Solitalea canadensis DSM 3403: one gene and its partner. Each later gene encodes a partner of the first gene's protein in a complex. Links are inferred from orthologs where the notes say so. Each region holds a gene or a part of one and is shown on either strand. Other genes may lie near its edges.

Region 1 (10,839 bases):
ATTACCGTCCAGGTTGGAACACCAGTTATACTGGTAACATTCTCATTCATGGTGGCATGAGCCATTTTTTCAATCTTGGCTTCCCATTCATCCATTAATGCAATGGATAAATCCGGAGTACGGTAGAATTCGGCCCAGATTGGTAAATTCTGAATTAAAACAGCAGAAAGATCTCCGTAGCAAGACTCATCATTTAGCTGGTTAACCTGGTGACTTCCGCCCATAACCAAACCTTTTCCGGTAAACATTTGTGTTTCAGGACGATTATTGCAGTAAATGGCCAACATATCTTTGCCACCTTTAAAGTGGCACTCTTCCAATGATTCTTCACTTACCGGAATGAATTTACTTTTATCACTGGTTGTACCTGATGATTTCGCGAACCAGGTAATATTGCTTGACCATAATATATTCTTTTCCCCCTTCATCATCCGCTCAATATAGGGTTTCAATGAGTCGTAATTTTGAATAGGGAAGCGTTGTTTAAAGTCGGATGGGCTGTCGATAGATCTAAAATCATGTTTCAACCCCCATTCAGTATTGCGAGCGGTATTCACTAAGTCGGAAAGCCACTCTTGCTGAACTTCAAGCGGGTATTTCATGAAAAGCTCAATTTGATGAATTCGCTTTTTCATGATCCAGGAAACAATATTGTTGATTATCGACATGCTTTTGATGTTTAAATCCCTTTAAATTACAAAACTTTAGGGCGTAATACGAAATTCCTGCCAAGATATACACGACGAACCTGTTCGTCTGCAGCAAGATCCTCGGCTGTTCCCGACTTTAATATCGATCCTTCAAACAATAAATAAGCTCTGTCGGTAATCGATAACGTTTCCTGAACGTTGTGGTCGGTAATAAGAATTCCGATGTTCTTGGTCTTAAGTTTTGCTACAATTGTTTGAATTTCTTCCACCGCAATAGGGTCAACGCCAGCAAATGGCTCATCTAAAAGAATAAACTTAGGGTCAACTGCGAGACAACGGGCAATTTCTGTACGACGGCGTTCTCCTCCTGAGAGTAAATCTCCGCGATTCTTTCGCACTTTGTTTAAACTGAATTCAGTCAATAAAGCCTCCAGTTTTTCATGACGTTGCTCCTTGTTTAAACCAGTCATTTCAAGTATTGCCATAATGTTATCTTCAACAGTAAGCTTACGAAAAACAGAAGCTTCCTGTGCCAGATAACCGATACCCTTTTGAGCACGTTTGTACATTGCATCGTAAGTTATCTCTTGATCATCAAGAAAAACATGACCATCATTAGGTTTTATTAAACCAGTAATCATGTAAAAAGAAGTGGTTTTGCCCGCACCGTTAGGGCCAAGTAGTCCTACAATTTCTCCTTGTTTTACATTAAACGATACATGGTTTACCACTGTGCGTTTTTTGTAGGTTTTTACCAGATTTTCAGCGCGTAGCTCAAGCTTTGATTCGTTTATATCCACTGGTTTCTAGTTTATTCAAATTTTATGTCTTTAACATTTAATTGAATGGTGGTTTTTCCATTCCAGGTATTCTCCTCAATACTGTAACAAATATCAAATGGAATACCTTTTCTTATGCGTTGATAATGCTGGCCTAAATTAAAACCTATGCAATCAAAAAAATAACCTTCTGATTGTTGAACGGTAAACTTCAAGTGATTATTTCCCACCACTTGCGGCTCCCCTTTACACCATACATTTTTTGAGGCAAAAGTAGGCTTCATATTGCCCGGTCCAAAAGGGGCAAATTGCTTAATAATCCGTACTAATTTAGGTTCAATGGTATTTAATTTTACGTATTCATCAATTTCAATTTCCTGAGAAAGCGAACGTTCTTCAATGGTTGATGCAACAACTTCTTCGAACTTATTGATAAATGCCGTTATATTCTCAAGAGGAATGGTAAGCCCCGCAGCATATTTATGTCCACCATACTGTTCCAAAAGATCACTGCAAGCACTTATCGCTTCATGAATATCAAATCCGTTAACAGAGCGGGCAGAACCTGTGGCTTTGCCGTTTGACTCAGTAAGAATGATGGTAGGACGATAATATTTTTCAATCAGTCGCGAAGCAACGATACCGATAACTCCCTTATGCCAGGTAGGAGAAAATAAAACTGTTGATTTACGAGTCTGCTGACTTGGGTCGGATTCCAGCATTGCCAATGCTTCACCTGTAATACTGTTATCAAACTCCTTGCGTTCGGTGTTTTTAAGATTAACCAGCTGTCCTTTTTCAGTGGCCAATTCTGATGAACCTGAAATTAATAAATGCACCGCATGTTTAGCATCATCAATACGACCGGCGGCATTAATTCGAGGTCCAATCTGAAAAACAATGTCAGTTATTGTTATTGCTTCTTTTTGAGCGGAAAGGTCTATTAATGCTTTTAATCCTTCACAGGGGTTTTCATTAATTCTTTTCAGCCCATAAAAAGCAAGCGTTCTGTTTTCTCCGGTAATAGGAACAATATCAGAGGCAATACTGACCGCAACCAGATCGAGAAAGGGTTCGAGGTAAGTAAACGGCATATTGTTTTTTTCTGCAAATGCCTGAATGAGTTTAAAGCCGATTCCACAACCGGAAAGCTCCTTATAGGGATATTCACAATCATGTCTTTTGGGATCAAGAACAGCTATAGCGTAAGGAACCTCATCGCCTGGTAAATGGTGATCACAAATAATAAAATCAATTCCTTTTTCATTTGCGTAATCAATCTTATCAACAGATTTAATGCCGCAATCAAGCGCAATAATTAACGAATGGTTGTTTTCCTCAGCCCAGTCAATGCCTTTAGTTGAAATACCATAGCCCTCTTTATACCTGTCGGGGATATAGTAACTAAGATTATTGTAAAACTTTTTAAAGAAACTGTAAACCAGCGAAACTGAAGTAGTTCCATCTACATCATAATCTCCGTAAATAAGGATCTTTTCTTGATTTTTTATTGCTTCTTCAATCCGGTCGATCGCTTTTTCCATGTCAAGCATCAGGAAGGGATCATGTAGATGTCTTATATCAGGGCGAAAAAAATCTTTGGCACTATCAAAATCAACGATACCACGTCTTTCGAGTAGTTTAGCGATAATGGGTGAAACATTCAGTTCCTGCGACAACAAGTCCACCACGTCATTTTTATAATCCGAATGTGTAATCCACCTTTTATCCATAGTATAATTCAAGGGGTAAAAATAATAGTTTTTATGGAATGTGTTTTTTCTTTAAGTGAGCGCATGCAAGTAATAGCTTTCAATATTGTTTAAATATTTGATATACAAAAGGGTGAATACTGTTTTGTGGAAAAGTAATTTTCTCTATTCTTCAAAGTAAGTTAATGTTGTGCGATTTCGAGCGCCGGGTATGAGGCTTTTATTTTATAAGTTTAAGCTTTGTAACGAGATGCTTAAAAATTTTATCTTTGCCGGATGCAATCGAAAATAGAAGGCTATATATCAGAGATCAATGCGTTTACTCCGGCAAACGCCGAGGAGTTGGAGCAATTCCGTATAAAATTTTTAGGACGTAAAGGTATTGTGGGTGAAATGTTTGAAGAGTTCAAACAAGTTACACCAGAAGAAAAGCGCGTTTTAGGTAAGGTCCTCAACGTTTTTAAACAAACTGCAGAGGCAAAAGTAAATGAATTTAAGGAGCAGTTCGAAAATCATCAGCAACAGCATTCCGGTATAGACCTTACGTTGCCAGGCGAACCGATTAATATTGGTTCTCGTCATCCGCTTTCGTTAGTTCGTAAAGAAATCGTCGAAATATTTTCACGTATTGGCTTTAACGTTGCTGAGGGACCAGAAATTGAAGATGACTGGCATAACTTCTCCGCATTGAATTTTCCTCAGGACCACCCGGCTCGCGATATGCAAGACACATTCTTTATTCAAAAAGATACAGGGTCTGATAAAGGAGATATTGCATTACGTACACATACATCATCTGTGCAAGTACGAATGATGGAAGCAGGTAAACCTCCTTTCCGTGCAATTATGCCAGGTCGTGTGTTTCGTAATGAAGCGATTTCAGCTCGTGCGCATTGTATTTTTCATCAGGTGGAAGGTCTTTATATTGATGAAAATGTTTCGTTTGCAGATTTAAAACAGACGCTTTATTACTTTGTTCAGGAATTGCTGGGCAAAGGAACAGAAGTTCGTTTCCGTCCTTCATTCTTTCCTTTCACAGAGCCATCAGCCGAAATGGACGTGACTTGTTTGATCTGTGGAGGTGAGGGTTGTAATGTGTGTAAATATACCGGATGGGTTGAAATATTAGGTTGTGGCATGGTGGATCCGAATGTCCTTGATAATTGTAATATCGATTCAAAAAAATATACTGGATTTGCCTTTGGTATGGGTATTGAGCGTATTACCATGCTGAAATACCAAGTGAAAGACCTTCGCTTATTTTTTGAAAATGATGTGCGTTTCCTCAAACAGTTCCAATCAGAAATTATATAACAGCCCACTGTAGATGGATGTAGATAAAATATCAATAAGCATAAAAAACGCTGCTCAACATCTTTTCAGACGCTATGGCTATCATAAAACCAGTGTCAATGAAATTGCGGCAAAAGCGAATTTAGCCAAAGCCACCATCTATAAGTATTTTGAAAGCAAAGAGTTAATTCTCAATGCAATCATCATGGATTATCTTGATAAGCATATTCAGGAGCTTGCTGCAAGTGTTGATCCTAACCAGGAGAAATTAAGCAGTAAGGAGATTTCTGATCTTATTTTAAAAGCCAGCCGGTTAACATATACGGCATGTAATGAGTTTATAGGCTGGGAGTTTATCAGGGAGTCTGCAAATGCGCAGGCATTTTTGAAAAATCTTTCTAATGAGATCGAATTACTGATTATGGGTGTTGTTATGAAAGTAAGACATGTTGATGCTGATAGTGAACAGGCTCGTCGTACACGTTTTTTAGTTTCAGCTAGTAAGAGTATTGTGTTTTCATTTGCGTTTACTTCGGTAACCGATGCTGATGTAAAGAAGAATTTTATTCAGTTTCGTAATGAAATCCTTCCCTATTTGATCAGGGGAGCATTTGTATAAAGTAAATTGCATAGCTTAGTGTACGTGTGACACTTATTTTACATTAGACCATTTTAGTATTTGGTACAAATGTTGTATGTTTGTAGCATGAATTAACACATTCTACACATGAGACGAGAACTAAAAGATTTCTCATTGGAGCTTGAACAAAAATTTGAGTTCTACTGCAAACCAAAGAGCAGTCTTTTACGTTTTATAATCAGACTTTTCAAATTGTAAAGTTTCATAGATAAATTGGTTTAGGTTGAGCCCCGTATAACAGAGATGTTGACGGGGTTTTCTTTTTTGATCCGGGATACACAGATTTTGTTTTTGGGATTACACAGATTTTTTAGGGGATTACACCGATTTGTAATTTTAAATTATACATTCCGAGCGCTCCCTTCTCCTTCAGGAGAAGGGCAGGGGATGAGGTGTTTACTCCAAAATAATTGTTTGCGCTTTGTTTAATTTGAATGTTTCCCTAAGGTTCATTCGAGTAATTCTTTTATTATCCAGCTTATAAACCAACACAAATTCCATATCACTTATATTTATGAAAGTGGAGTATAACGTACCTGCTTCTTTCCTCTTCTCTGTAACTGTTTTGGGTTGCACTGCTTTCGCTGCAATATTTCCCACTTCTTTTAGTGTTAATGGAGTTGAGGTCTCGGTTAATCGCTTAATCTCTGCTTCCATAGCATCATAACGCTTACAAGGATAATTGCCTGCAGCAGTATCTGATAGTAAGAAATTGGTGGCCATTAAATAGTTGTTGGCTATTCTTATTACCTTTTTCTCTCCTTTTACCCATTCGATAACTGCCGCATTGCCAGATTTATCACCAAATAGCAAATGTCCGTTTGACAAACAAATATCTTTGGCCGATAAGAATGTCAGGGCATCCTCTACGGTTTTGCACTTAGCCAAAATTTCATCACCTAAATTGCCTTTAGGTTTATTGCAACCTTTGGGTGTACTTTGATTGGGGGTTACCGCTCCATCAAAAAATAATCCGGATTGGTTAATTCCGCCTTGAGCAAAATCATCCCATCCATACCATAATCTCCCTAATTCCGATTTATTCGGAGGCATGATTTTGATGTAAGGCTTCACATTGTACCAATAATCTTCATTATTAACTGCATAGATTTTGCCTGTAGTTTTGTCAATAAAATACAAGATAGAGCAGGCTGTGCTGGTTAATGAGGTTATTAATTGAAGACTTAGGACTAATACTAATTGTCTCATTTTGTCAGACTTGTTGAAATTATCATTAAAGTTATTGAAATGTATTGATATTACTGATTGCGTAATCATAACGCTGTTTAACAACCGTCTGAAAAATCGTACTTTTGCAGCCTGATGGCAAAAAAGAAATTTGAACCTTACATAGCTGAGGGCGTGGAAATTGTGGACATTGCTCATGATGGGCGTGCAATAGGTAAACATGATGATCGGGTAATCTTTGTTGATAAGGCTGTTCCTGGCGACTTTGTAGATATCAATGTAAATTACAGAAGAAGGCAATTGTTTGAAGGGAAAATCGATAAACTTCATAAACCTTCAGAATATCGTGCAGAGCCTTTTTGTTCTCATTTCGGTGTTTGTGGAGGATGCAAATGGCAGCATTTGAGCTATGAGGGTCAACTTAAATTTAAACAGAAGCAAGTTGTTGATGCTTTGGAGCGTATTGGTGGCATAAGTACTGAATCATTGATCCCTATTTTCGGATCTGAGAAAACGACTTATTACAGAAATAAAATGGAATATACTTTTTCCAATAAGCGTTGGCTTACGGAAGAAGACATGCAAAATGCAGCTAACTTAGAACAGGATGCACTAGGATTTCATGTTCCTTTGCGCTTTGATAAGATCATCGATATTCAGCATTGTTATTTGCAGCAAGATCCTTCTAATGAAATTAGAAATGCGATTCGTGCTTATGCACTTGAAAATCAATTGTCGTTCTATGATTTGAAGGAGCATAAAGGACAACTACGTAACCTGATCATCCGTACGGCAAGTACAGGCGAATTGATGATAATTGTGGTGTTTGCGCATGCAAGTAAATCTGTTATTAATACAATGATGGATTATGTTGCAGATCGATTCCCGCAGATTACTTCATTATCTTATGTGGTTAATCAAAAAAAGAACGATACCATTTTTGACCAAAATGTGGTTACCTATAAAGGCCGTGACCATATTTTTGAAGAAATGGAAGGGATTAAATTTAAAATTTCTCCCAAATCATTCTATCAAACTAACTCTGAGCAGGCTTATAACCTATATAAGATAACCCGCGATTTTGCCGACTTTAAAGGCGACGAATTGGTATACGATCTTTATACCGGGGCAGGGACAATTGCTAATTTTGTTGCAAAGAAAGTAAAGCAAGTTGTGGGTGTTGAGTATGTTCCGGAAGCGATAGAGGATGCTAAGATCAATTCTGAAATCAATGGAATTGATAATACATTATTTTATGCAGGAGATATGAAAGATGTTTTAAATGCAGATTTCATTGCTCAGCATGGAAAACCCAATGTTGTTATCTCTGATCCGCCTAGAGCTGGAATGCATGCAGATGTTGTGGCGCGCATCAACGAAATGGAACCAGAGAAAATCGTGTATGTTAGCTGTAATCCGGCTACGCAAGCAAGAGACTTGGCACTGTTGAATGAAAAGTATGAAGTAGTGAAAATTCAACCGGTTGATATGTTCCCGCAAACAATTCACGTGGAGAATGTTGTTTTACTAAGAAAAAGATAAGAGGTCACGCAAAGCCGCAATGGTTTATGCCCTTGCCGTCTTTACAAGTGATACTTTTCCTTTTACTATGGAAATATAAAATTCTGATTAGAAGGAGAATGTTGTTTTACTAAAAAAGATAAGGTGTAACACACAGAGATGAAAACAATCAGCGTAATCATTCAATGGAATCTGTGTAATCCTAATAAATAGTTATGGAGTTAGAAAATTCTGATCAGCCGCAAAAAGGTCCTAGTCCTTTGGTGAGCTTGGAAAAAGACCTTAAGTTATACAATGAATCAATCAGAGAAGTTGCTGCGGATATTTTGGAAGCAAAACTTTCTGATTACCCGATCTTCGTTGCTCATCAACATGAGGTGAGCCTTGGTCAGATGATTTTAAACAGTAAGGAACTTAAAACAAGCTGGAATATAAATGCCGCTACTTTAGAAGAGTTCATTGAAAAGAACGTAATTGCAAAAGAACGTGAGGAATATTTTGTAAATAATTATAAAGATCCGGAAGCGTATATGTGTTTGTTTGTCATAGTACCTGAAGGAGCCAATTTTGTTTTTTATCCATACAAGTAATTATTAATGTGTAAACTTTAAATGCTCTTTTTTGCCCATTAAATATTTACCATTATTTTTAACTCTTTGATTTTGCCCATGAGTACAAAAATTAAGATACTGGATAAAAAACAGATCCAGCAAAAGATAGATCGTATTGCATATCAAATTTTGGAAGACAATTTCGAAGAAAAAGAAATTGTTTTGGCCGGTATCATTCCCCGTGGGAATACACTTGCCGAGCGATTAAAGAAGAAAATCGAATCGATAGGCGAGTTAAAGGTTAAACTGGTAAATATTGAATTGAAGAAGGATAGCAGTTCGTTAGAGGCCAAGACTGATGTTGCAATTGAAGAGTGTATTGATAAAGTGATAGTGGTGGTAGACGATGTGCTGAATAGCGGGCGGACATTAGTTTATGGTTTGGGTATTTTTCTGAATATTCCAACCAAAAAAGTAAGGACGGTTGTATTGGTAGATAGAAGCCATAAATTATTCCCAATCCATACAGATTTTGTAGGTCTGGAGCTTTCTACCGTAGCCCAAGAACATATTGATGTTGTGTTGGGTGTTGAAGGACAGGAGGATGCGGTGTATTTGGTGTAAGGAAAATGGCTAATACGTTCTCTCAATTATTTGTTCATGTAATTTTTACCGTAAAAGGCCGTGCTAATCTAATTCATGAGTCTTTCAGAGAAAAGGTTGAAAAGTATATAGCGGGGATTGTTTCTAATAAGAAACAGAAGTTATATGCTATTTATTGCATGCCAGATCATGTACATATATTGATAAGCATATCCCCCTCTGCTACTATTTCTGACTTGGTGCGAGATATAAAATCGGCGTCATCTTCCTTCATATCATTAAATAAATGGGTTGTTGGCAAATTTAGTTGGCAGGAAGGATTTGGTGCTTTCTCTTATTCAAAATCGCAGGTAGATAAGGTAGTCAATTATATTATCAAGCAGCCAGAACATCATAAACACCAATCGTTTAAAGATGAATATTTAGAGTTATTACGAAGGTTTGATGTTTCCTATAATGAAGAATACCTTTTCGATTGGGTAGAATCCTGAATACGTCAAGTGTCACTCCTCCGGAGCTAAATCAAGGTAAAGCTATTGCACTATTAAGGTTTGGCTTCTCTGAAGCTTGCTCCAATGGAGTTCAATAAATTAGACAATAGAAGTCTACTCTGAAAGGCCATGCCTTAGTAGCTATTTATTAGCCTCTTAGCTGCCAAAGTCAACTTTTCTTAGATTTGCTCCGAATGGAGCTCATACTTAGGAGGCTTATGGATTAATTAAATAATAGTTTGAGCCCCGGAGGGGCGGAACAGTAGGTAGAATCAAAAATTAGATAATCCTTTTTACCCTTATGAATAATTATAATTTTACTGTAGTTGAACGTTTTATGCGTTATGTACAGGTTGATACCCAAAGTGATGGCAGTTCAACTGCTTCACCGACCACTGAAAAGCAGAAAGATTTAAGCAAAATATTAGTTCAGGAGTTGCAAGCCATGGGCGTTGCTGATGCTCATCTTGATGATTTCGGCTATGTATATGCAACGATTCCGGCTAATACCGAAAAGAAAGTTCCCGTTATTTGTTTCTGTTCGCATGTGGATACTTCTCCGGATTGTAGTGGGAAAAATGTAAAGCCAATTATTCATAAGAATTACCAAGGACAAGATCTTGTTTTGCCTGATGATAATACCCAGGTTATTAAAATGGTTGATCATCCGGATCTAAAAGATCAGATTGGAAATGATATTATTACAGCTAGCGGAACCACATTATTAGGCGCCGACAATAAAGCTGGTGTTGCGGAAATTATGGATGCTGCCAATTATTGGATGGCGCATCCGGAAGTAAAACATGGTCAGATTCGTATTTTATTTACTCCCGATGAAGAAGTTGGTCGCGGTGTAAATAATGTCGATATGAAAAAACTTGCAGCAGATTTTGGTTACACGATTGATGGCGAAACCTTAGGCTCATTGGAAAATGAAACTTTCTCGGCAGATGGTTTAAAGATTACCATTTATGGAGTGAGTGCTCACCCCGGTTTTGCAAAAGGTAAAATGGAAAGTGCTATCAAAATTGCTTCAGAAATTGTTGCAGCTCTGCCAAAAGATCATTTGTCACCTGAAACTACTGAAGGAAAAGAAGGTTTTGTTCATCCTGTAGGTATCCAGGGAAATGTGGAAGAAGCAAGTGTTTCCTTTATCATTCGCGATCATATTACTGCAAATCTTGCTAAACACGAGGATGTAGTTAAACAAATTGCTGAAAAAGTGATAGCTAATTACCCGTTCTCAAAATTCGAGATCAAGATCAGTGAACAATACAGAAACTTTAAGGAAGTGTTGGATCAGCATCCTCAAGTAATAGAATATGCATTAGAAGGTATTAAGCGTAGTGGTATGGAGCCAAAATTACAAAGTATTAGAGGAGGAACAGATGGTTCTCGCTTATCATTTATG
Region 2 (11,130 bases), 4.6 Mb from region 1 along the record:
TCCTGATAAAGAAGAAGCTAATCTTGCTGCTTTTAACTGATCTTCCAACTCCAAAATCGTTGTTCTACGGGTCTCTGATACCTCTTTTGCTTCATTCAGTTCCGCTAAAAGTTCCATATGCTCTTTTTGCAGTTTATTATGCAAAACCATTAGTTTTTGCATTTTTTGCTGAAGATGCTCAAGCGTTTTTACCAGTTCACTCATAGATTTTTCAGATTCCTTAAGAAAAAATCAAGAATAAGAATTCTGTAATATATAAAAAAATCTTAATTCCTGATTTTTAATAATGATATCTTATTTTCTGATCTCCGCTCCTACTTTTTCAAACCCAGCAATCAGTTTTTGCATAATGCCATCTATTTGCTTATCGGTAAGGGTTTTCTCCTCATCCTGAATGACAAAGCTCAATGCATATGACTTTTTACCTTGAGGAAGCTTATCTCCCTCATATTTATCAAAAATATTTACTTCTTTCAGTAAGTTCTTTTCAACTTGAAAAGCAATTTCTTTTAATGAAGCGAAATTCACCGAACTATCTAACAACATAGACAAGTCTCGACGAACAGCAGGAAATTTTGCCACTTCTTTGTATTCCGCAACGTTATTTAACTGAACCTTCAATAGATATTCCCAGTTAAAGTCAGCATAGAATACAGGCTTATCTATATCTAATTTCTTTAAAACAGCTTTACTCACCTGTCCAAACTGGACAATTACATTTTTGCCTTTTTTATAAGCCAATCCTTCAGCAAAAATATCGTTATTGATAACTTCTGACGATGCAACAGAAACCTTTAGTTTCTTAATTATGGCATCTACATAACCTTTTAACAAAAAGTAGTCAACTTGGTTTGCGGATGCATTCCACTGCTCTATTTCCTTTCTGCCTGTTACAAATAAGGCCAAACGAGGTTCCTCGTAATAACCATTTTCTATCGTTTTATAGATTTTACCAAACTCATAGAACTTCACATCTGCATTCTTACGGTTTTGGTTATAAGCAATGGCCTCTAAACCTGAGAACAATAATGTTTGGCGCATTACGTCAAGATCAGTACTTAATGGATTTAGAATAACTACATTTTCTTCCGGATTGATCGTAGCAGTAAGTTGACTGTAAGCCGACTTGGTTAATGAGTTCGACATAATCTCATTAAAGCCATTGGCTGTAAAGAAATCAGAAACAACATTTTGCAGTTTCTCACGATCAGGCTTAATTGCAAAAGACAATGAAGAATTTAAAATAGTAGGGATTTCAACATTATTATACCCGTAAATACGCAAAATCTCTTCAATGATATCAACTTCACGGGTAACGTCCACTTTATTGGTAGGAACACTTACTTTAAAACCTTCAGCATTTTCTGAAAGAATTTCAATACCCAAGCCTTTTAAAATCGATTTAATCTCTTCTGCCGGAATCTGCTTTCCGATTAAGCGATATACGTTTTTATACGTAACATCCACTTCTGCCTTCTTAATAACGGTAGGATAAATATCAATTACATCAGACGAAACAGATCCGCCAGCAACCTCTTTAATCAATAAAGTTGCACGTTTTAAAGCATACACTGTTGCTTCCGGATCAGTTCCACGTTCAAAACGGAACGATGAATCTGTTTTTAAATTATGAAGTTTTGCTGTTTTGCGAACAGAAACTGAACTGAAATAAGCCGACTCCAGGAAAATGGCTTTAGTAGTTTCTTTAACACCTGCATTTAATCCTCCGAAAACTCCTGCAATACACATTTCTTCCTGCTCATTGCAAATCATCAGATCATTAGCCGACAGTTTACGTTCTGCCCCATCAAGTGTTACAAACGTTGACCTTTCAACGGCTTTGCGAACAATAACTTTATTACCTTTTATTTCGGCAGCATCAAATGCATGTAAAGGTTGCCCTGTTTCGTGTAAAACGTAATTGGTAACGTCAACCACATTGTTAATCGGACGAATTCCAATTGCACGTAATTTGTTTTGTAGCCATTCAGGAGAATCTTTAACGGTTACTCCTGAAATTGTAACACCTGAGTAACGCGGACAAGCCTCACTGTCTTTTACTTCAACTGAAATTTTAAGGTCATTATTTTCAACCTTAAAATTATCAATAGAAGGTATTACAACCGCACCTTTCAATACAGCGGCAACATCTCTTGCAACGCCAATATGTGAAGAAGCATCAACTCGATTTGGCGTAAGGCCAATTTCGAAACAATAATCATCTTCGATTTTGAAATATTCTTTAGCCGGCATACCGATCGGAGCATCTTCCGGAAGCACCATAATACCTGCATGAGATTCTCCTAAACCAATTTCATCTTCTGCACAGATCATCCCTTCAGAAACCTCACCTCTGATCTTTGCTTTTTTAATTTCAAAAGGTTCGCCTGAAACCGGATGTACAATACACCCAACAGTTGCGACAACCACTTTTTGTCCTGCTGCAACATTTGGAGCCCCGCAAACAATATCTAATTCACGTTCACCTCCAACATTTACTTTAGTTACACTTAACTTATCAGCATTAGGGTGTTTATCTCTAAACGTGACATAACCGATTACCAAACCCTCTAAACCACCCGGAATAGTTTGAATTCTTTCCAGACTTTCAACTTCTAATCCTGTATTCGTAAGAATTTTTGATATCTCCTCAGGAGCTAACTCAGTTTGAATATATTGTTTTAACCAATTGTAAGAAATCTTCATTTGTTCAACGCTTTTTGGCGAATCGCAAAAGTAGGAAAAAAAATAAAGTAGGTGTTCTTCCTACTCAATTTACAACCATTATTTCTGTATTTCTATCTGAATACTTTTGCAACACTACATCTTATTTAAATTAATTATAAATAATACTTGTGGAAGATTTTTTGATTGTATACTTTTGCGGCCATATTTAGACTTAATACAAATAACAACAACTAACTACAACTATATGACTCTTAAGCTCTACAACTCTTCTAAATCATTTGCAATCCTTAGTTTTTTGATACTATGTATAACCGTTTTTTCAGCAAATGGTCAATCAAAAAATGGTTCAATAACCGGAACTGTAAAAACAAGTGATGGTAGTCCTGCAGCTGCGGTAAGTGTAAGCTTAAAGGAAGTTAACAGAGGCTCCATTACAAATGATGCTGGTTTATTTACAATCAAAGGTGTAAAAGAAGGCTCGTACACCCTTCTTATCAGTTATGTAGGCTTAGAACCACAATCAAAAACTGTATTAGTAACTGCTGGTCAATCATCAGTTGTCGACTTTACTTTAATTGAAACATCAGGTAAACTTGCTGAAGTAGTTGTAACAGGTACTAAAAGCGTTAACAAAAAACCCGTTAGTGTAGGCAAAATTGATATTACTCCAATGGACCTACCACAAAGTGTAGCCGTTATCAATAGCACTGTAATTGCTGAACAACAGGTAAATAAGTTAAGTGATGCCATCAAAAACGTTAATGGTGTATCATTAGGTACTACACGCGGTACTACATCCGAAACCTTTTTTGCACGCGGTTATAATCTTGGAGCCAACAATATCATGAAAAACGGCGCTCGCTCTAACTCTGGCGTTATTCCTGAGGCAAGTGCGCTTGAGAGTATTGAGGTTTTAAAAGGAAGTTCGGCTTTATTATACGGTAATGTAACTGCTGGGGCAGTTATTAATATGGTAACCAAACAGCCTAAATTTAACTTTGGTGGTGAGGTTTCAATGCGCACAGGCAGTTATGATTTTTACAAACCTACACTTGATGTTTACGGACCAATCAGCAAAAAAGTAGCTTTCCGTGTTATTGGCACTTATGAGAACTCAAAAAGTTTCAGACATTCTGTTGAGTCTAAACGTATCTATGTTAACCCTTCTATTCTGTACAAAATCAGTGATAAAACTGACTTATTAGTTCAGGGGGATTATTTAGATGCTGATTTAACTCCTGATTTTGGTTTGGGTTCATTAGCTGATACAGCTTTAGCAACTTCAATTGATCGATCGAGTTTCTTTAATACTCCATGGGCGTACAACAAAGCAAAACAAGCTACTGCTAATGCAACATTAAATCATCAGTTTAATGAAAAATGGAAACTAAACGCTCAGGTTGCTTATCAGAATTTTGATCGTAATTATTTCTCAACTGAACGTATTCAAGCAAAAAGCAATGGAGACTGGGCCAGAAATTTGACAAGGACTAAAACTAATGAGAATTATTATACAACGCAACTTAACTTAAATGGTTCTGTTAAAACCGGAAAAGTAGAGCACAAGTTATTGCTTGGAGCTGATGCAGAAAAATACATGAACAATACATACGGGTTCAAAAAGTTTCCTACAGCATATGACCAGATCAACATCCTTGATCCTTCAAAGTACAGCTGGCGTACAGATATGCCATCAACCAGTGATTCTATAAGAAATGCCATACCTACTAATCGCTTTGGAATCTTTGTTCAGGATTTAATAAGCATTTCTGAAAAAATTAAAGTTTTAGCAGGCTTAAGATGGTCATACATCGACTCTCCTGTGCCAACTATCTATAATTTAACAAATGGAACAGATGCAAAAAACACCACAATTAAGTACAAATCTGATAAAGCGTTTTCTCCTCGTCTTGGTGTAGTTTATCAACCATCTAAGAACACATCTGTATTTGCTAGCTATTCAAATAACTTTGTACCAAATACTTCAGGAACGGATATTTACCAAGGAAGTTTAGATCCTTCAACAATTGACCAGTATGAAGTTGGGATAAAAAATGATTTCTTACAGGGCCGTCTTTCAGTTAATCTGACTGCTTACAAGATTATCAACAATAATCTCGTTCAAACTGCAAGATATGATAAAGAAGGAAAAGAAAACTTTGATACTAACCTTAAAGAGTTCTCCGGACAAACTACAAGTGATGGTATTGAATTAGACATTAACGGTACTATTACAAAAGGCTTAAATTTCTTAGCGGGCTACAGTTATACTTATATGCGTTACACTAAAACTCCTGATACTAAGGGTAGTTATGTTGAAGGCGAACGTTTAGTAAGCGTTCCTTCTCATACTGCGAACGGAACCGTATTTTATACGTTCTCAAATTCTACTTTAAAAGGTTTAAAAGTAGGAGTATCGGGTTTTTATACGGGAGAACGTAATGCAGGCTGGAATAATACAAAGGGACAAACTCAAAAAAATCGTTTAATCCCAGTAAGTGGCTTTACGACATTTGATCTTTCATTAGGTTATACATTTAAAAAATTCTCTGTTTTAGGTAAGGTTTCAAACATTACTGATGAATTGAACTACTATGTTCATGAGAATTACAGCGTGAATCCTATTGCGCCTCGTCAATTTATGGCTACTGTAGCTTATAAATTTTAAGAACTAAATAACCCTTTACTAATATAAAACCGGATCTCCGAAAGGATGATCCGGTTTGTTTGTATAACACATGAAAGTATTTTTTCGCACTATTCACCTTTATCTAAGTTTAATCGCAGGCTTAATCATTTTTATCTCTTGCTTAACAGGAACTATCTTAGTTTTTGAAGAAGAAATAGAGCAAACTATTCATAAGGATCGATATTTTGCCGCAATTGGAGATGTTCGCCTGCCAATTGACCTGTTGGTTGATAAAGCATTGGGAAGCACTCCAAAGGCTAAATTAGCAAGTGTTAAAGCTTATTCTGATGAAGCAAGAACAGTAGAAATTAGCATTACGGTTCCTGATAAGAAGAATAAAAAGGAAACTGATAAAAAAGCCAATACCCAACCATCCAAAGAGATTAAACCAGAAGGAAAAACTGGCGAGAAAAAAGGAGGAAAACCTGAAGGACGTAAACCTACATTGACAGTTTATGTAAATCCATATACAGGTGAAGTTATCGATGTTGTAAACCGACGTGAATCATTTTTCTTTACAGTTGAATCGATACACAGATGGTTGTTAGCCGGAAAAGATAGTTTCGGTCAAACAATAATTGGAATTTCTACCTTCTTCTTTCTATTCATCTTAATCACCGGGTTAATTTTATGGTGGCCAAAAACGAAGAATATCCTAAATCAACGCTTAAAAATTAAGTGGAGCGGTGGATGGAAACGCTTAAATCATGACCTGCATATTGTTACAGGATTTTACCTCGCCATTTTTCTGATCGTAATTTCATTAACCGGTTTGGTTATGGCTTTTAACTGGATGAACAAGGGTATATTTACACTTACAGGTTCAAAAATGGAAAATCCAGAGCCGCCTTCATCTATTTATCAAGCCAATATTAAACCTTTACCTGTTTCGGCCATTTATGAATCTGTTGCACCTATTAAAAATGCATCTTATTATGCTGTGAGAATGCCCAAAGATTCTGCAGCTGTTTATACGGTAAACGTTTTACCTGAAAACGTAATTGAAACTGCAAGCGACACTTATTACATTGATCAGTATAGTGGTAAAATAGTTGGTTCATTTATTTATTCAGCTAAAAACAAAGGTCAAAAAATTAGATCGATTGTTAAACCTCTGCATACTGGAAGCATTTATGGCTTACCTACAAAAGTGATCAGTTTTATTGTTTGTCTGTTATCGCTTGCATTTCCTGTAACTGGAGTGATCATGTGGCTGAACAGAATAAAGGGTGAAAAAAAGAAGATCAAAAAGGATAAATCATCCGTTATCGAAACTGTTTAACATAACTAAAGCGCCAATCTCATTCTAATTAAATATGAACAAGATTGGCGCTCTATCTTACAATTTACCTTCATCGGCAAAGCTATAGTATTGTTGATCACCAATTATGAGGTGATCAAGAACTTGAATCTCCAATAATTCTCCAGCCTTAATAAACTTATTCGTTAAAGTGATGTCCTGCTGACTTGGGGTTAAATTGCCAGAGGGATGATTGTGAATTAAAATCATGTTGGTTGCTGAATGTTCAATTGCTTGCTTAAAGATTATTTTGGGATCAGCAATTGTACTAGTCATTCCCCCTTTACTAACATTGCTAACCGCTAACACTTTGTTGGATCTTCCTAAAAGAATTACCCAAAACTCCTCATGTTGAATATCTGCCAAATAAGGGTTAATGATAGTATAAGCATCTTTGCTACAAGAAATACGTTGAATCTTATTCACTTGCTCTTCTTCTTTTCTTCTTCTGCCCAATTCCAAAGCAGCCAATATCGTCACTGCCTTAGCCTCGCCTATCCCCTTATACTTCATTAACTCTTTAGTACTTAGCTTAGCAAGTTTGCTAATATTATTCTGAAGTGAATTTAATATGTGTTTACTCAAATCAACTGCGCTTAGTTTTGCGGTTCCAGAACCTATTAAGATTGCGATTAGTTCTGCGTCACTTAAACTTTGACGACCTTTCAACATCATTTTTTCACGCGGACGATCGTCTTCTGCCCATGCTGTTATAGGCAGTTTGTTTTCATAAGTATTTTCCATTTAACAAGTAATTATTATCAATTAAGCCTAACGATTATTGTATTTAACGAAGAAATTTGTTGGGAGTTAAACAGTGTGGACCCTTTATAAAAAAATTGCTCCATAAAGGAGCAACAAAGTATTCACAATTAAATTGATCGTTCAATTATTAGGAGTATTAATCCAAACCCTTTAGTGATTTATACCGTTTCTCATTATTGTACCACATAAGTAATCCACCAAGTAAACCACATAGCAGGTAAATGGGGATACCGTACCATACTCTTATTTTAAGATATAGATCGAAGTCTTTAATTCCGTTGATAAGATCATAAATGGTAACGATGGCGATGACCGGCAAGGTGTAGCGTAAAATTCCGATTCTGATAGCAAAACGCCATTTATTTTCTTTACGTTCTTTTTCCCATTTGCGTAAAAAGGCAAAGTCATTTTTAGGTTGAGGCATATTCAGAGAGCATTAAATTGAACACAAAATTTACCAAACTTTATCAACAAATAAAAGTTCGCTATAAATTTTCCCAAGCAGAAATCAGACCAATAATGCCTATAAACAAATGAGGCTGACAGCAGAATAATAATTTATTCAACCGTCAGCCCTTAGTTATGAGTTGTATAATTTTAAGGAGTACTTGTTGCTACGGGAATTACTTTACCATTGAAAAACTTATGACCTGTAAGGGCAAAGTCGGCAATGTATTTACCCATTTCAAAAGCTGCAACAGGAGATTCATAGCCAGGAAATGCTTGTTCAAGCATTTCAGTTTGTGCCGAGCCCAATGCCAGGCAATTTACTTTGATGTTTTGTTCTTTAAACTCTTCTGCCAAACACTCCGTAAGATTATGAAGCGCTGCTTTGCTTGCCGAATAAGCCACCAATCCAGGAAACTTAACGCTTCCTGCAAAACCACCCATGCTACCTATATTTACAATATGTGCATTGGTAGACAATAGAGGCTTCAGATGCTGAATCATTTTAACATGCCCAAACAGATTACTACGCATCATCAGCTCAAAATCTGCCTCTGTTAGTTCTTCGAAAGGCTTATTAATAAGCACACCTGCATTATTAATTAATACATCAACTGTACCTAATTTTTCTTTCAACAATGGAATTAATTCCGTTTCATAATCTCCGGAATAGATATCAAATGGCAATACTTCTATCTCACAATTTGGATTTAATTGAAGCGAAATTTCTTTAAGCTTTTCAAGTTTATCACCCGATCTGGCTAAGGCTACTACCTTAAGATTAGTTTGTAAGGCAAATTCAATGACTGCTTCGAAACCTACACCGCTGCTGGCTCCGGTAATAACAATATTCATATTTAGTTAATTGTGTATAGTTATGGGGTTTTAGATCATGGTTCATAGATCATGGTTCATGGTCTATAACCTAACCCCAAAAATAATAGTTCAGGAGTTATTGTATATGGTTATTCAAACCTTGCCCCTGAACTATTATCTATCCATGATCTATGAACCATGAACTATGATCTATAAACTATGATCTATGAACTTTTATTACTAATGTACTAAATCAATAACCGGATTAGCGATAAGGCTAAAACCGTCATTAATTAACTTGGTTAGTTTTGGATCGCTGGAAGCTTTATTTTTAAGGAATAAACGAATATCTTCAGCTATCTCAGGATGTAGTCCGGTGTGATCAAAGATTTCAAGAATTTCCATTGCACAAAGCCAGTCATTCGTATGTTCAGTTTTTAATGAATCCCAAACTGAAGGCAACAAAGCAACATCCGCCTGTTTTTCACGAACCTTTCTAACAATACGATATAATTCATGCAAACGAATCGTTTTATTATCATAGTTCACCTGATATGTTTTATTATCCGACACCATTGCTACCGGCTCAAATGCATCTTTATCAGCGGCTCCACAAAACACAGATACAATTTTTGAACCTACAGCCATATCGTAAATTCCCCATAATGGCTCAAAATAAACTTTCCCAGATTTAGCGTCGTATACTTTACAATTAGTAAAACTTAGTAATACTAATTTTTGATCTTCCTGGATAACAGATTTTAATACACCTTCTACAACAATACCACTCTCAAATTCGAGGTATGCAGGCTCACCTATTTCTACTCCAATGTTTTTAAGGTCATTAATATGAAAATCTTCCAATGACATTTCGGTATCCTTTAGCTTACCTATCGGAGAACTGAATCCATCAGCATGATATTCCTTATGGTGACCTTCCAGTTGAGTGTCATTATAACTTAAAGCGGAAGGACCTGTTGTTTTCAGATAGATTGCTTCGTCTTTTTCATTCAATATTACATCTGTAAACGTGCCTGTTACTTGCAATCCGGAACTATAAACTGCAGTACAAGTATTTCTACACTCAATGGCTTTCATCAATCCATAAGTACCCCCAACTCTAAACGACATTGTATTGGCAAAATCCTCTAATACAGCTATCAGATTTTCGAAATCAGCTGTAACGAATAATTGAGGTTGTGGCTTGGTAATATCATAAGAGTAATTGATTGTATCCTTGGCATACCATAGCTTTTGAACATCCGGTTTCATGCAAGATGCACTTTCACCAATTGAAGATAATAGGCCAGCTCCATAAATCTTAGGCTCATCTATAGTACCGATTAATCCGTACTCAACTGTCCACCAGTGTAAACGGCTTAACAAAGCCATTTCAGAAGGTGCACCTAAGTTTTGCTGCTTAAATTCAAGATCCTTTTCGGCTTTTGCAATTTCAGCAGGATCAGCATCAGGCATTTCCTTTAAGATCGATAAATGTCTGATCGCTTCATACAATTCAAAATCTTTATGAGAATACATTGCTTTAGAACCTATGTAGCCGAAATAGCTTAAATAATCGGCATAACGAGGTTCTCCAATAATTGGAGCATGGCCGGCAGATTCATGAATAATATCAGGAGCCGGAGTATATTCAATATGATCGATTTGGCGTATATCCGCAGCAATTACTAAAACCTTATAAGCCTGAAACTCCATGAAAGCAGCAGGAGGAATAAAACCGTCAACAGTTACCGCACCCCACCCTATTTGACCAAGCGCATCATTCATCTCTTGCAGGCTTGGAATCTTTTCAATTGTTAAACCAGCTTTTTTTAATCCCGGAATGTAAGGGTAATAAGCAACATCCTTAAGGTAACTGTAATTCTGACGCATTACATACCGCCAAATAGCGTGATCAACAGGCGTATAATGCTCATAATGTTGTTCAACAACATACTGCTTTAAATGGTTAGGCAACGCTGCCACCTGTTTATTGTTAAAGAAATTCATTTCAAATTGATTGGTCTTGTAAATTTATAAATACAAGGGTTACTTTCTTCATGTCGGGTGAATTAATTGAAAAATATTTACGAACTAATTCACTCCTAAACAAAATTATGAAGAACATTCAACAACTGGTACTTATATCAGTACTAACCCTGGCAATTACAAGTTGTGGTCAGAACCACAAAGCGGAAATGGAGTCAATGGCTTCTGCCGATACAGCAATGATATCTTCATCGGCAGCGGAAACCGGAAATGATAACGGTAGGAAGTTCATCCGAACATCGGAGTTAAAGTTTAAAGTAAAAAGTGTCGCTGATGCAACCTTCAAAATCGAGGATATTGCCCGCAAGGAAGGTGGATTTGTTACACTTTCTAACTTAACGAGTTCCGTTGACAATGTTGTAACCACCAAAGTAAG

The links.
Region 2: the proteins of pheS (region 1) and pheT are in contact, whole or in part, in a crystal structure (PDB 6P24), measured with the Escherichia coli proteins. The link is inferred for Solitalea canadensis DSM 3403 from one-to-one orthologs.

What each region holds. Positions count from the first base shown.
Region 1 is NC_017770.1:5,107,828-5,118,666, forward strand. What follows is about bases 2,656-5,436. They hold pheS (phenylalanine--tRNA ligase subunit alpha), read left to right. Parts: upstream 2,656-3,417; coding sequence 3,418-4,455; downstream 4,456-5,436. Other genes in these bases: recJ (single-stranded-DNA-specific exonuclease RecJ), read right to left, coding at 2,656-3,162; SOLCA_RS21595 (TetR/AcrR family transcriptional regulator), read left to right, coding at 4,469-5,053. Outside these bases: SOLCA_RS21575 (GH3 auxin-responsive promoter family protein), read right to left, coding at 1-668; lptB (LPS export ABC transporter ATP-binding protein), read right to left, coding at 695-1,450; more of recJ, read right to left, coding at 1,462-2,655; SOLCA_RS21600 (carcinine hydrolase/isopenicillin-N N-acyltransferase family protein), read right to left, coding at 5,471-6,283; 23S rRNA (uracil(1939)-C(5))-methyltransferase RlmD, read left to right, coding at 6,398-7,804; SOLCA_RS21610 (hypothetical protein), read left to right, coding at 7,999-8,373; SOLCA_RS21615 (phosphoribosyltransferase family protein), read left to right, coding at 8,452-8,958; tnpA (IS200/IS605 family transposase), read left to right, coding at 8,964-9,428; pepT (peptidase T), read left to right, coding at 9,730-10,839.
Region 2 is NC_017770.1:486,719-497,848, reverse strand. Bases 1-3,072 are described here. They hold pheT (phenylalanine--tRNA ligase subunit beta), read right to left. Parts: upstream 2,707-3,072; coding sequence 295-2,706; downstream 1-294. Other genes in these bases: SOLCA_RS01910 (TonB-dependent receptor), read left to right, coding at 2,933-3,072; SOLCA_RS01920 (hypothetical protein), read right to left, coding at 1-204. Also shown: more of SOLCA_RS01910, read left to right, coding at 3,073-5,356; SOLCA_RS01905 (PepSY-associated TM helix domain-containing protein), read left to right, coding at 5,427-6,659; RadC family protein, read right to left, coding at 6,717-7,421; SOLCA_RS01895 (hypothetical protein), read right to left, coding at 7,579-7,866; SOLCA_RS01890 (SDR family NAD(P)-dependent oxidoreductase), read right to left, coding at 8,040-8,744; SOLCA_RS01885 (aromatic amino acid hydroxylase), read right to left, coding at 8,946-10,715; SOLCA_RS01880 (DUF4349 domain-containing protein), read left to right, coding at 10,823-11,130.